2 regions of the Mesorhizobium kowhaii genome follow, and region 2 is predicted to be linked to the other one. Evidence: riboswitches for the same ligand, from Rfam matches in the RefSeq annotation. Region 2 holds a riboswitch; the other holds the start of a gene.
The links. A riboswitch is a leader RNA that binds a small molecule or an ion and turns the genes downstream of it on or off. The one in region 2 is predicted to bind cobalamin.
Positions count from the first base shown of each region.

Region 1: it holds a riboswitch for cobalamin, as region 2 does, so the genes downstream of both, ACFFNA_RS01890 (DUF1636 family protein) here and bluB (5,6-dimethylbenzimidazole synthase) in region 2, are expected to answer to the same signal.

Region 1 covers NZ_JBHLYT010000002.1:234,811-242,244, forward strand. Annotated here, with positions in the region: gene ACFFNA_RS01860 (NADH-quinone oxidoreductase subunit E) at 1-49, opposite strand, end outside; gene ACFFNA_RS01865 (NADH-quinone oxidoreductase subunit D) at 50-1,240, opposite strand; gene ACFFNA_RS01870 (NADH-quinone oxidoreductase subunit C) at 1,250-1,855, opposite strand; gene ACFFNA_RS01875 (NuoB/complex I 20 kDa subunit family protein) at 1,860-2,441, opposite strand; gene ACFFNA_RS01880 (NADH-quinone oxidoreductase subunit A) at 2,432-2,797, opposite strand; gene ACFFNA_RS01885 (winged helix-turn-helix domain-containing protein) at 3,129-4,328, shown strand; cobalamin riboswitch at 4,358-4,561, shown strand; gene ACFFNA_RS01890 (DUF1636 family protein) at 4,601-5,029, shown strand; gene cobW (cobalamin biosynthesis protein CobW) at 5,032-6,069, shown strand; gene cobN (cobaltochelatase subunit CobN) at 6,088-7,434, shown strand, end outside.
Region 2 covers NZ_JBHLYT010000053.1:153,726-161,159, forward strand. Annotated here, with positions in the region: gene dxs (1-deoxy-D-xylulose-5-phosphate synthase) at 1-857, opposite strand, end outside; gene ACFFNA_RS28165 (pirin family protein) at 1,001-1,921, opposite strand; gene ACFFNA_RS28170 (DUF2277 domain-containing protein) at 1,959-2,225, opposite strand; gene ACFFNA_RS28175 (exodeoxyribonuclease VII small subunit) at 2,338-2,589, opposite strand; gene ACFFNA_RS28180 (histone deacetylase family protein) at 2,593-3,519, opposite strand; cobalamin riboswitch at 3,641-3,820, shown strand; partial or broken gene bluB (5,6-dimethylbenzimidazole synthase) at 3,881-4,498, shown strand; gene ACFFNA_RS28190 (hypothetical protein) at 4,615-5,598, opposite strand; gene ACFFNA_RS28195 (TetR/AcrR family transcriptional regulator) at 5,696-6,304, opposite strand; gene ACFFNA_RS28200 (MFS transporter) at 6,426-7,434, shown strand, end outside.

The sequences.
Region 1 (7,434 bases), on a different contig from region 2:
CGAAGGATGCTGGCTGGACACTGGCTTCTGCGAGACGGCGGACTGACATTTAGCGATCGACCTCACCAAACACGATGTCGAGGGAGCCGAGAACGGCGGTGACGTCGGCCAGCATGTGGCCGCGGCAGAGGAAATCCATCGCCTGCAGATGCGCGAAACCGGGGGCGCGCAACTTGCAGCGGTACGGCTTGTTGGAGCCATCTGAGACGAGGTAGACGCCGAACTCGCCCTTCGGCGCTTCGACCGCAGCATAGACCTCGCCTGCCGGCACGCGGTAGCCTTCGGTGTAGAGCTTGAAGTGATGGATCAGCGCTTCCATCGAGCGCTTCATTGCCTGGCGCTTCGGCGGCACCACCTTGCCATCGAGGTTCGACACCGGGCCGGTGCTCTCCTTGCCGAGCAAAAGGTCGACGCACTGGCGCATGATCTTCGCCGACTGGCGCATCTCTTCCATGCGCACGAGGTATCGATCGAAACAGTCGCCGTTCTTGCCGATCGGAATGTCGAAATCCATTTCCGAATAGCATTCATAGGGTTGCGACTTGCGCAGGTCCCAGGGCGCTCCCGAGCCACGCACCATGACGCCCGAAAAGCCCCAGGCCCAGGCATCGGCCAGCGAGACCGTGCCGATATCGACATTGCGCTGCTTGAAGATGCGGTTGCCGGTCAAAAGCGCGTCGAGATCATCGATCGACTTCAGGAACGGATCGATCCACTTGCCGATGTCCTCGACCAGCTTCTGCGGCAGATCCTGGTGGACGCCGCCGGGGCGGAAATAGGCCGCATGCATGCGCGAGCCGGAGGCGCGCTCATAGAACACCATCAGCTTTTCGCGCTCGACGAAGCCCCACAGCGGCGGCGTCAGCGCGCCGACGTCCATCGCCTGCGTCGTCACATTGAGGATGTGCGACATGATGCGGCCGATTTCGCAGTAGAGCACGCGGATCAGCTGGCCACGCTTCGGCACGTCGATGCCGAGCAGGCGCTCGGCGGCCAGCGCGAAGGCATGCTCCTGGTTCATCGGGGCGCAATAGTCGAGCCGGTCGAAATAGGGGATCGCCTGCAGATAGGTCTTGGCCTCGATCAGCTTTTCGGTGCCGCGATGCAGCAGCCCGATATGCGGATCGACGCGATCGACGACTTCGCCGTCAAGCTCCAGCACGAGGCGCAAAACGCCGTGCGCCGCAGGGTGTTGCGGGCCGAAATTGATGTTGAAGTTGCGGACGGAGGTCTCAGCCATTCTGGCGCCTCAATTCGTCTTGGCTTTTTCATCGCCCGGCAGGACGTAATCCGTCCCTTCCCATGGCGAGAGAAAATCGAAATTGCGGAATTCCTGCTTGAGCTCGACAGGCTCGTAGATGACGCGCTTGGCCTCGTCGTCGTAACGCACCTCGACGAAGCCGGTCAGTGGGAAATCCTTGCGCAGCGGATGGCCTTCGAAACCGTAATCCGTCAACAGACGCCGCAGGTCCGGGTGGCCCGAGAACAGCACGCCATAGAGATCGTAGGTCTCGCGCTCGAACCAGTCGGCGCCAGGATAGACGCCGGTGATCGACGGCACCATCGTCTCTTCGTCGGCCTGAACCTTGACGCGGATGCGCACGTTCTGCTTCGGCGACAACAGATGATAGACGACGTCGAAGCGCTTGGCCCGCGACGGATAGTCGGCGCCGCAGACGTCGATGATCGAGATGAACTGGCAGCGCGCATCGTCGCGCAGGAAGGTCATCATCTCGACCAGATCGCGCGGCTCGACATGGACGGTGAGTTCGCCATAGGCGATCACCGCGTCATTCACGCGGCCGATCAGCTTCTCGCCGAGATAGGTCGACAGTTCGCTCAGGGATGCGGTCATGGATTTACCGTTCGATCGTGCCGGTGCGGCGGATCTTCTTCTGCAAGAGAAGAATGCCATAAAGCAGCGCTTCGGCGCTCGGCGGGCAGCCGGGCACATAGATGTCGACCGGCACGATGCGGTCGCAGCCACGCACCACCGAATAGGAATAATGGTAGTAGCCGCCGCCATTGGCGCAGGAGCCCATCGAGATGACGTAGCGCGGCTCCGGCATCTGGTCGTAGACCTTGCGCAGCGCAGGCGCCATCTTGTTGGTCAGGGTGCCGGCGACGATCATGATGTCGGACTGGCGCGGAGACGCGCGAGGAGCAACACCGAACCTCTCCGAGTCATAGCGCGGCATCGAGGTGTGGATCATCTCGACCGCGCAACAGGCGAGGCCGAAGGTCATGAACATCAGCGAACCGCTGCGCGCCCAGGTGATCAGCGCTTCAGTCGAGGTGACGAGAAAGCCCTTGTCGGCCAGCTCGTTGTTGATCTCGAGGAAGAAAGGATCGTCGGACCCCACCGGCCTGCCGGTGTTGGGATCGATCAGGCCCTTGGGCTTCGGCGCGACGAGCGTTCCGGAACTGTCGTTCAATCCCATTCCAGCGCTCCTTTTTTCCATTCATAGGCAAAGCCGATGGTCAGCACCGCCAAAAAGACCATCATCGACCAGAAACCGAGCATGCCGATCTTCGAGAACGACACCGCCCACGGAAACAGGAAAGCCACTTCCAGATCGAAGATGATGAACAGGATCGACACCAGGTAGAAGCGGATGTCGAATTTCATGCGGGCGTCGTCGAACGAGTTGAAACCGCACTCGTAGGCGGAAAGCTTTTCGGGATCGGGATTGCGGTAGGCGACCAGGAAGGGGGCGGCCAGCAGCGCCAGGCCGACGACCAGGGCCACGCCGATGAACAGGACGATGGGCAGGTATGAACCTAGAAGTGCGTTCATGCTCGGCTTTCCGTTGGCGCCAATCCACGTTGATTACAGCACCGGACCTTAATGCGGAAGCGTGACAGTTTAACCGCTGAACCGTTTTAAGGGCCTATGCTGCAACGCGGCGAGGGTTAGCGCAGCACTTCCAGCGAAGCAAGTCAAACCTTGTTCAAAACACGGTGCTGGACGGCATATCCGAGGAAACTGGTCCGATCCGCTCCTGTTTGATTTCCTTCTATTTTTACTCCACTTTTGTCTCCTGACATGGTTGCCGCCAAAACCCTGCTAGCATGGGCCGGAATCACCCATCAGGGCCACGCCAAATCACCCTCAGAATGACACCCGCATGAAGGAAAAGATCTCGCTTGCCATGGCACGGCGCACCGCGCTCGCTGCCCAGGGGTTTCTCGATCCCCGCCCCACCGCTACGCCCGACCGCCGCCATTTTGCCCGCGTTCTCTCCCGCACCGGCCTGTTGCAGATCGATTCTGTCAGTGCTGTGGTGCGCGCTCATTATATGCCGCTCTATTCGCGCCTTGGCCCCTACCCGCTCACGTTGCTCGACAACGCCGCCGTCACGCGCAAGCGCACGGTGTTCGAATACTGGGCGCACGAGGCCTCCTTCCTGCCGGTCGAGACATACCCGCTGATGCGCTGGCGCATGCAGCGGGCCGAGCGCGGCGATGAAATGTATCTGGGCCTCGCCAAATGGGGCCGCGAGCACGCCGCCTATATCGAAGAGATCTACCGCGAGGTCGTCGATCGCGGTCCGATCGCCGCTTCAGCGCTCGAAGGCCAGAAAGGTTCGGGCGGCTGGTGGGGCTGGAGCCATGCCAAGCATGCCTTCGAATGGCTGTTCTGGGCCGGGCGCATCACCACCGCTCATCGTCGCGGTTTCGAGCGGTTCTACGATCTGCCGGAGCGCGTGCTGCCGCAGGCGATCCTCGATCTGCCGGTGCCCGCCGCCGAGGACGCGCACCGCGAGTTGCTGCGCATTTCCGCCCGCGCCCACGGTATCGCCACGGCCGGCGACCTGCGTGACTACTTTCGCCTGTCCCCCGCCGACATGAAGGGCCGGCTGGAAGAACTGGTCGAGCTCGGCGAGCTGCTGCCGGTGCGCGTCGAAGGCTGGGACAAGCCGGCTTATCTTCACAAGGACGCGCGCCTGCCACGAAAAATCGAGGCCCGCGCCCTGCTGGCGCCGTTCGATCCGGTCGTCTTCGAACGATCGCGCACGGAGCGACTGTTCGATTTCCACTACCGCATCGAGATCTACACGCCGGCCGATAAGCGACAATATGGCTACTACGTTCTGCCGTTCCTGCTCGGTGACAGGATCGTGGCGCGCGTCGACCTCAAGGCCGACCGGCCAGCCGGGATGCTGCGTGTCCATGCCGCCTATGCCGAGCCCGGCGCGCCGCCTGAAACCGCTGCAGAACTCTTCGAGGAACTGAAGCAGATGCAGGGCTGGCTTGGCCTTGAACGTACAGAAGTGACATCGGCCGGTGATTTGGGTCCGGCGCTGGCCGACCTGACCGTATCGTAAGCCCACGTTGACACCGCTGCCTGCAAAAGCCTAAATCCGGTCCAGACGGTCTCTTCTCTTCAACGAGAGGAGCCAAGAGGGAATGCGGTGCGAAATTCCGATTTCAAATCCGCGGCTGTCCCCGCAACTGTAAGCGAAGAGCCAAGGCCGAAAGCCACTGGGATGGTCCCGGGAAGGCGGCACCAAGGCGATGACCCGCGAGCCAGGAGACCTGCCGTCTGCGACTATAGATTCCGATCGCCCGGCGGGTTTCCGGGCAAGGAGCCCGATTCTTGGACCACGACAGCAGTTTTTCGGCTGGCACAGCGGACAATTCGTCCGGCGAGAGCGATGCCCCTGCCGGCGTGACCATCATCGTCTGTGCCTCCTGCCGCGATGAAACCGGTTCCGATGCCCATCCCCGCGCCGGCGAACTGCTGGCGGACGACACGCGCCGCGCCGCCTCTGGCGAAGACATCCATGTCCGCAGCGTCGAATGCCTCGGCAATTGCAAGCGCCGGCTCAGCGCCGCCATCCTGCGCGATGGCTGCTGGAGCTACGTTTTCGGCGATCTGACCGCAACCAGCGGCGCCGACCTCGTCACTGGCGCAAAACTCTTCGCCACTTCGATGGACGGCCTCATTCCGTGGCGCGGCCGTCCCGATAGCCTCAAGCGCGGCCTCGTGGCCCGCATCCCTCCTCTTGACCTGCTGAAGGACTGATCATGACCGCTTCCGTCTCCCGCGTCCCCTGCACCGTCGTCACCGGCTTCCTCGGCGCCGGCAAGACGACGCTGATCCGCCATCTGCTGGAAAACGCCGGCGGCAAGCGGATCGCCATCATCGTCAACGAATTCGGCGACATCGGCATCGACGGCGAGATCCTGAAGGGCTGCGGCATCGACACGTGCCCAGAGGAAAACATCGTCGAACTGGCCAATGGCTGCATCTGCTGCACCGTTGCCGATGATTTCGTGCCGGCGCTCGACCAGATCCTGTCGCTGACGCCGAAGGTCGACCACATCCTGATCGAGACCTCCGGCCTCGCGCTGCCCAAGCCACTGGTCCAGGCTTTCCAGTGGCCGACGGTGAAGAGCCGCGTGACGGTCGATGGCGTCATCGCCGTGGTAGACGGTCCCGCGCTGGCCGAAGGCCGTGTCGCCAACGACATGAACGCACTTCAGGCACAGCGCGCCCAGGACACGACGCTCGATCACGACGACCCGGTCGAGGAGGTGTTCGAGGACCAGATCGCCTGCGCCGACCTGATCATCCTGTCGAAGAGCGACCTGATGGACGCTGCCGGCTCGGCCCGTGCCAACGCCATCATCAACGAGCACATCGCTCGCGCCGTGAAGATCGTGCCAACGTCACAGGGCAAGGTCGATCCGTCGGTGCTGCTCGGCCTTGGCCTTGCCGTCGAGGACGACATCGAAAACCGCAAGACCCATCACGACGACGAGCTCGACCACGAGCATGACGACTTCGACAGCTTCGTCATCGACATTGCCTCGATCGCCAATCCGGATGAGCTGGCAAAGCGCGTCGCCACCGCCGCCGAGGAAGAAAACGTGCTGCGCGTGAAAGGTTTCGTCGAGGTCGGCGGCAAGCCGATGCGGCTCTTGCTGCAGGCCGTCGGACCGCGCGTCAATCATTACTATGACCGCGCCTGGACGGCCGGGGATGACCGCCGCTCGCGCCTCGTCGTCATCGGCCTGAAGGGGCTGAACCGCCCGGCGATCGAGCGTATACTCGCCGGCTGACGCAAACCACGGGCCGCGATGCACATCCTCACCACGACCTCCGCCTCGCTCGACGACCTCGCCGAGCCGGTCGATCTGCGGCAGACGCCGGCGGATATCGTGGCCCTGTCTTTCACCGACAGCGATCTTGCCGGACTGGCGGCGGCATGGAAGGCCGATGCCGGCCGCTTGCCCGCCATGCGGCTGGCGGCCTTGCGTGACCTGCGCCATCCCATGTCCGTCGACCTCTGGGTCGACAGCGTCGCCCGCCACGCCAAAATCATCCTCGTGCGCATCCTCGGCGGCTACGACTGGTGGCGCTACGGCTGCGACCAGCTTGCCTCGACCGCCCGCGCACGCGGCATAAAACTGGCGTTGCTGCCCGGCGAATGCCGCGACGAGGATCTGCGCCTGATCGAAGCCTCGACACTGCCCCGCGAGGAGCTCGACGCTCTGCTCGACTATTTTCGCGAGGGCGGCCCGGCCAATATGAGCGCGCTGGTGCAGAAGCTGGCGCGGCTGGCGGGATCCGAAGCAACAATTTCGATGCCGGTCGCCGTACCGAAGGCGGGGTTTTACGAGCCGGGCCGCGGCGTCATCGATGATCTGAGTGCTTTTGTCCGCGCCCCCGTCATCCCCATCCTGTTCTACCGCTCGATGCTGCTGGCCGCCGATGTCGCGCCGATCGACGCCCTTTTTGACGCGCTCAGGCAGCGCGGCATTACCCCTGTCCCCATCTTCGTCTCCAGCCTCAAGGACCCGGCATCCCTGGCGTTCGTGGAAACCGCACTGGCCACGCTCAAACCTGCCGCCATCATCAGCGCGACCGCCTTCGCGTCCGGCGCCGAACCCGGCGTTGAAACCTTGTTCGACCGTGCCGGCGTGCCTGTGTTCCAGGTCATCGTCGCCACCACCCGCCGCGACATCTGGGAAAACAACCAACGCGGCCTGGCGCCCGCCGATCTTGCCATGCATGTCGTGCTGCCCGAACTCGACGGCCGCATCCTCGCCGGCGCCATTTCCTTCAAGGGCGAGAGCGAGGTCGACCCGGCGCTTGGTCACCGCGCCTTTGCCAACCGGCCGGAACCGGATCGTGTGGCGCAAGTCGCGGACCGCGTCAGAGCCTTCATCAAGTTGCAGGAAACGCCCCGCGCCGAGCGCAAGCTGGCGATCCTGATCCCGGATTACCCGAGTGCCCCGGGCCGCACCGGCTATGCCGTCGGCCTCGACGTGCCGTCCAGCGTGCTGGCCATGCTGCATGACCTCAAGGGACAGGGCTATGCCGTCGACAGGATTCCACAAACGCCGCGTGAGCTGCTGGATTTGCTGGAAAGTTCAAACCACGGGCTGAAGCTTGACGACTATCTGTCCTTCTCGACCGAATTG
Region 2 (7,434 bases):
CCCTTCTGGGTGACGACATGGATCAGCACCGGGCCTTCGCCATTGTCGCGGACATTCTTCAGGACGGGGATCAAATGCTCGAGATTGTGACCGTCGATCGGGCCGATATGATAGAAGCCGAGCTCCTCGAACAGCGTGCCGCCGGTGACGTAGCCGCGTGCATGCTCGACCGCCCGGGTGATCGCACGATCGGCGCGCTTGCCGAGATAAGAGGTCAGTTTCTTGCCGAAGTCGCGCAGGCCGACATAGGTCTTGCCGGAAGCCAGACGCGCCAGATAGGCGCTCATCGCGCCGGTCGGCGGCGCAATCGACATGTCGTTGTCGTTGAGGATGACGATGAGCCGGGCATCGAGCGCGCCGGCATTGTTCATCGCCTCGTAGGCCATGCCGGCCGACATCGCGCCGTCGCCGATGACGGCGATGACGTTGTTGCGGCCGCCGGAGAGATCGCGAGCGGCGGCCATGCCGAGGCCGGCCGATATCGATGTCGAGGAGTGGGCGGCGCCGAAGGGATCGTATTCGCTCTCGGCGCGGCGGGTGAAGCCGGACAGGCCCCCTTCCTGCCGCAAGGTGCGGATGCGGTCGCGGCGGCCGGTGAGGATCTTGTGCGGATAGGCCTGATGGCCAACATCCCAGATCAGCCGGTCATCCGGGGTGTTGAAGACATAGTGCAGCGCCACCGTCAGCTCGACCACGCCAAGGCCGGCGCCAAGATGGCCGCCGGTGTGGGACACCGCGTCGATCAGTTCGGCACGAAGCTCGGATGCCAGTTGCGGCAATTCGCTCTCGGCAAGCGTGCGCAGGTCGGCGGGGATGCGGACCTTGTCGAGAAGCGGGGTATGCGGCGTTGCGTTCACGGATTGGCCTGCTCAGGCTTTCTGTTCATGGGCGGGATAGGCCGGCGGCCGGCGAAAGTAAATGCGTGTCAGTGACGCGGATCAGGTCTTTGTTTCATGCATGTCGTTCTCCCAGAACCGGGGCCACTTTTGGGCAACATGCATTAGCTTTCCGGCAACGGGATGAATTCTTCCTCATCGCCGGGAACGATATCGAAGCGGCCCGTCTTCCATTCTTCCTTGGCTTGTTCGATGCGCTCCTTGGAGGACGAGACGAAATTCCACCAGATGTAACGCTTCGAGCCGAGCGAGGCGCCACCGAACAGCATGAAATGGGCGCCGGTATCCGACGACACGACGATCTCATCGCCGGGCCGGAACACCAGCAGCCGTTCCGCCGGAAAAACATCGCCCGAAATCGAGGCCTCGCCTTCGAGCGTGTAGATAGCGCGCTCCTCGGCGTCGGCCGGGATTTTCACGCTGGCGCCCGGCGCCAGCCTGAGGTCGGCATAGAGCGTGTCGGAGGCCGTTGCGACTGGAGAGCGCAGCCCCTGGAAGTTGCCGATGACGATGCGCCCGCTGACGCCTTCGGCATCGATCTCGGGAAGCCGAAGTGCTGCGGTGTTCTCGAACACCGGGGCGACTTCTTCCCCACCATCCGGCAGTGCCAGCCATGTCTGCAGGCCGGAGACCGACATCGGCGCGCCGCGCAATTCTTCGGGCGTGCGCTCGGAGTGCACGATGCCGCGGCCGGCTGTCATCAAATTCACGTCGCCGGGCTGGATGACCATTTCGGTACCGAGGGAATCGCGATGCCGGATCTTGCCGTCGAACAGGTAGGTCACCGTCGACAGACCAATATGCGGATGCGGACGGACATCGAGTGCCTGGCCGGCCCGCAGGATCGCCGGGCCCATGCGGTCGAAGAAGATGAAAGGCCCGACCAGCCGCCTTTTGGCGGTCGGCAGAGCGCGGCGCACCTGAAAACCGCCAATGTCCTTGGCGTTAGGAATGACCATCAGTTCGATCTGGTCGCTGGCAAAGGCATCGCCGACTTCAGGGTCTTTCCCAGGGAAGAAACTCATGGACTCTCCTTGTCAGTGGCCGTGCCTGCTTGCCGCATCAGGCGAAACGGACCGCCGCCTTCGCCCGCGCCTTGGCCGCCACCTCTTCGCGATTGCGAGGATGCTGATGGGTTTCGAGGGAGCCGAGAAGCTCGCGCGCCGACACCGCAATGGCTTCGACCGCATGGTCGAAGGCGTGCTGGTTCTGCTTCGAAGGTCGCGTCGTTCCGCTCAATTTGCGGACAAACTGAAGTGCTGCGTCGCGCACCTCGTCATGGGTTGCCGGCGGATCAAAATTGAACAGGGTCTTGATGTTTCTGCACATCGTTTCCGAACCTCCTCTTGTCCTGAAGCCGTTTCAATCGAGACGGCTTCTATCCTCGATCATGATCATGTCCAAAAACCGGTGAGGCAAGACCATCGTTCGGCAGCATGCCTCAGTCGGCGTCGAGCGGCTCCGTTCCAACCGGCTTGCCGTCGCGCGACAGCCTGATCTTCTCGACCTTGTCCTCGGCGGCCTTCAGCAGCCGGTCGCAATGTGCCTTCAGCGCCTCGCCGCGCTCATAGATCCTGATCGACTGGTCGAGCGGCACGTCGCCACGCTCCAGATCATCGACGATCTTTTCCAGCGCGTCGAGTGCCTGTTCGAAGCTCATCGCCTTGATATCTTCGTTGGTCTCACCAGCCATCATTCATCCTTTCATCAGTCGCCCGACATGGGCGGCGACCGAAAATGCCAGTCCCTGCAGATCGTAGCCACCCTCGAGCAGGCTGACGAGCCGGTTGCCGCTGTGGCGCGTGGCGCGCTGCATCAGCTGGCCGGTCGCCCAGTCGAAATCATCCTCGGTCAGGTTGATCTCGGCCAGCGGATCGCGATGGTGCGCATCGAAGCCGGCCGAAATGATGATGAGGTCGGGCGCGAAATTGTCGAGTGCCGGCAGGACACGCGACAGGAAGGCATCGCGGAAAACCTCGCTGCCGGTCTGCGGCGCCAACGGCGCGTTGACGATATTGCCGGCGCCGGTTTCGCTCTTTGCCCCGGTGCCGGGATAGAGCGGCATCTGGTGGGTCGAGCAATAGAGCACCGATGGATCGTCCCAGAAAATATCCTGCGTGCCGTTGCCGTGATGCACATCCCAGTCGACGACCGCAACGCGCTCGACGCCATGTTTCCTCTGCGCATAGCGCGCGGCGATCGCCGCCGTGTTGAAGAGGCAGAAACCCATGGCCGTGGTTTTTTCGGCATGGTGGCCGGGCGGCCGGGCGGCGACGAAGACATTGTCGGCGCGGCCAGTGAAAACGTCATCCACGGCTGCATTGGCGGCGCCGATCGCGGTTATCGCCGCTTGCCAGCTCTTCGGGCTGGCGGTGGTGTCGGCGTCGATGCGGGCGATGCCCTCGTCGGGAATGGCGGCGCGGACACGGGCGACGAAATCGGCGGGATGCGCGTAGAGGATCGTGGCCTCATCGCCCTCGGTCGCCTGGACGCGATCGAGCGCGGTAAAAGCTTCATCGTCGAGCACCCGCTCGATGGCGCGCAAGCGATCCGGCCGCTCAGGGTGACCCGGCGGCGTGATGTGCTCAAGGAAGATTGGATGGGTGTAGAGACGAGTGGTCATCTTCCCTATCTAGTGCCCCGACGTCGCGATGGCCATGCGTTGTGGCCTGATGGTTGGGGAAAATCACACATGCGTCCATTGGTGTCGCTGCAGGCATTGGCGTCCTCGGCGCTTCGGCGTAAGGTCGCTGCCACTGCCTGGTGCCCGCCGCAAGCGGGAGAATCGGGAACACGGTTGAACTCCGTGGCGTGCCCAACGCTGTGAGGGGGACCGCGCCGGTAAATGCCACTGTCGATGACGGGAAGGCACCGGACGCGGGTTGATCCCGAGCCAGAAGACCGGCCTGGCAGACATCGTCATCCGCATGGTCAGGCGGATGGCATCTACTGCAATCGCAAGGGGACACGCGATGCCGGAACACATGACCGCTGCTGTTGGCGACGGATTTGACCAGAGCGCGCGCGACGCGGTCTATCGCGCCATGTTCACGCGGCGCGATGTCCGCAGCCATTTCCTGCCAAACGCGCTCGACGTTGAGGTGCTGGCGCGGCTGCTGCTTGCCGCTCACCATGCGCCGTCGGTCGGCTTCATGCAGCCTTGGAATTTCATCGTCATTCGCGATGCCGAGCGACGGGAAAAAGTGCGCGACCTGTTCCTGGCGGCACGTGAGCAGGAATTGCCGGCCATCGCGGAAGACCGGCAGGCGCTCTACCGCAAGCTCAAGCTGGAAGGCATCTGCGAAAGCGCGCTCAACATCTGCATCACGTGCGACCGCCAGCGCTCGAAGGGTTCGCCGCTGGGGCGCTGGCACAATCCGGAGATGGACCTCTACAGCACGGTCTGCGCGGTGCAGAATTTCTGGCTGGCGGCGCGCGCCGAAGGCGTCGGTGTCGGCTGGGTCAGCATCATCGAGGCGCAGGCATTGAAAAGCCTGCTGTCAATTCCCGAGCATGTGACGCCGGTCGCCTATCTCTGCGTCGGCCATGTTTCCGAGTTCGCGCCAAAGCCAGACCTCGAAGCGCATGGCTGGGGCCGCCGCTTGCCGCTGCCGGAGCTGATCATGAGCGAGACCTTTTCCGGGCAAGGTGAAGCGCTGCTCAAATCGACCGTGCAGCGCCTCAATGCCGTTGACGTCGCATCGGCGACCACCGCTGATCAGCGGGTCGCGCCGGCCGTGCCCCAGCGCGAGCCGCCGAAGGAGGCCAGCGCCTTGTCTTTGAGTTCCCTGAACTTCGACGACGCTTCGGCCAGCCGGGCGTCCCAGGCGGGATCTGGCACCTGGCCTTCGACAGTCCTGAAATAGACCTGCATCAGGCAGGCGATGGCGAAGGGTTCGATGAACGCTGCCTTGAAGGCCCAGGCGAAGACGATGGCGAGCACGAAGGCCCAACCGGCAAGTTGCCCGGGCATGAGGAAAAGAATGGCGCCGGCCGGAGCCAGCATCAACAGGAAGATGACGAACGACACGCCCCACATGATGACCGCCAGCCAGACGGCGTTCTTGACCATGATCTCGGCGTTCTGGGCGTAGAGCACGACGCCTTGCCGCGCCGTCTCGAACGGCGAGGCTGAATTGATGCGGATGTTGTAGCCGAGGATGATTTCGTCGACATAGGTCAGCGACAGGCGGATCACCGTGTTGATGAAGGAGACCAGGCCGCCCAAGCCCGGAATCGGCAGGAAGGCGGCGATGCCGCCGATCAGCCCGGTAATGGCGCGGATGGCGCCCTTGACCAGCTGGTCGACGACAAAAAGCATGTTGGCCTCGGCAAAACGCTGGGTCACGATGTCCTTGGCGTAGGCAATCTGGTTCTGGCCGGCGGGAATGTCACGGCCGTCGATCAGATGGACCATGACCGCGATATGGCCGGCCTTGACGACATACAGGATGTATTCGCGGATCCAGTAGACGGCGATCGAGACGACGCCAAAGCCAACCACGCCGCCCCACAAGGCAAAGGACAGCGGTCCGTCGGGATCGGTGGAGATATGGCCGACGCCGTAGCCAACGGAGGCGCCGGTGCCGGTCGCCATGATGTAGGCCAGCGTGATGCCGAAATAGACGATCATGCGAAAGACAATGAAGGGCCAGGTCCGCATCATGATGGACACCGACCTGCCAATATCGAAATCCCACATGCCCCGAATCTCCCGCTCAGAGATGGCGCAGGAGGATGCGCTCAAACCGGTTATTGTCAATCGCGGGCAGTAGCGGGCCAGGCCGCCAATGGGGATTCTAGTTCGGCTGCGGACCCGGCTTTTTGAGCAGACCCTCAAGCAGTTGCTTGAACGCCGTCACCACCTTCTTCGACGTCGCTTCGGGGTCGTTCGAATTGGCGATCCGCTGTGCCGCCTGACTGCTCGCTCCGTTGATCAGCCGCGAGGCGGTCTCGGGGTCGAGGCTGGAGACGATAACCCCCTCCTCCTGCAGCGTCGTCAGGTGGCCGGTCATTGAAGCGATGCACGCATTGGCGTTCGGCCATTGTGCCGGATCTCCCAGCACGGCCGGGCCATCCCGGAACATGATGCGCTGGATTTCCGGCTCCAGCGCCATCTCGATATAGGTCGTGCATTCGTCGACGAAATGCTGCCAGCGGGTCGGCGCTCTCGACGCCACTTCGTTCACGCGCGCCGCCATCTCGCCGTCGATTTCGGCGATGACCGCCTGCAGTAATCCCTTCTTGTCGCCGAAGTGATGATAGAGTGCGCCGCGCGTCAGCCCGGCCGAGGCAGTGAAATCATCCATCGAGGCCTGGGCATAGCCGATCGTACCGAAGGCATGGCGGGCCGCCGCGATCAGCTTGGCGCGGGTCTCGGCGATCATTTCCTTGCGAGGTTTGTGCATGGCTTCTGGACCCATTAACATACGCACCGTATGCCAATTGACATACGTGGCGTATGATCTATCTAACAATCATACGCTTCGTATGTAATTGTCGAATCTTCCTTTGTCGAGGAACCGGACCATGCAAAATCCCTATTCGGAAATCTTTCGCGCCCCCGGCGCCAAGGGCTTTGCAAGCGCAGGCTTCATGGCTCGACTGCCGATTGCGATGGCGCCAATCGGCATCGTGGCGATGCTGTCGCAGACGCGCGGCGAGTACTGGCTGGCCGGCGCCGTTTCCGCGACATTCGCGCTGGCCAACGCTTTCGCGGCGCCGCAGATATCAAGGCTGGTGGACCGCGTTGGCCAGACGCGGATCGTGGTGCCGACCACGATCATCTCCGTGCTCGCCTTCGCAGTCCTGATTGTGGCGGCCAATCAGGACTGGCCGGCATGGACGTTGTTCGTGTCGGCGCTGCTCGCCGCGGCGATGCCCAGCATCCCGGCAATGGTGCGCGCGCGCTGGACCGAGATTTTCCGCGGGCGGCCCGAAATGAACACCGCATTCGCCTTCGAGTCGGCGGCGGACGAGCTGGTCTACGTTGCCGGGGCATCGCTGTCGGTGGGCCTGAGTGCCGCCCTGTTCCCGGAAGCGGGAATGCTGGCGAGCACGCTGTTCCTTGCCGTCGGCTCGACGGCGTTCATCCTGCAGCGTTCGACCGAGCCGCAAGTGCGGCCGGCGGAACAGGGTTCGCGCGGCTCGGCAATCCGCCTGCGGCCGGTGCAGATCATCACCTTCGCCCTGATCTTCATCGGCGCAACCTTCGCGACGACGGAAGTGAGCACCGTGGCGATCACCAAGGAGCTTGGCCAGCCGGCCGCCGCAAGCCTGGTCATCGGTGTCTACGCGCTGGGGTCGTTCGTGCTCGGCATCATCGTCGGGGCGCTCAACCTGAAAATGGCCCTGCAGCGTCAACTTGCTATCGCCGTCGCCGTCATCGCGCTCACAGCGCTGCCGTTGCTCGCCGCCGACACGGTGCCGCTTCTGGCGCTGGCCGTCTTCGTCAGCGGCGTGGCGATCTCACCGACCTTCATCACGGCATTCGGCTTGATCGAGCGGCACGTGCCGGAAGCGATGCTGACTGAGGGCA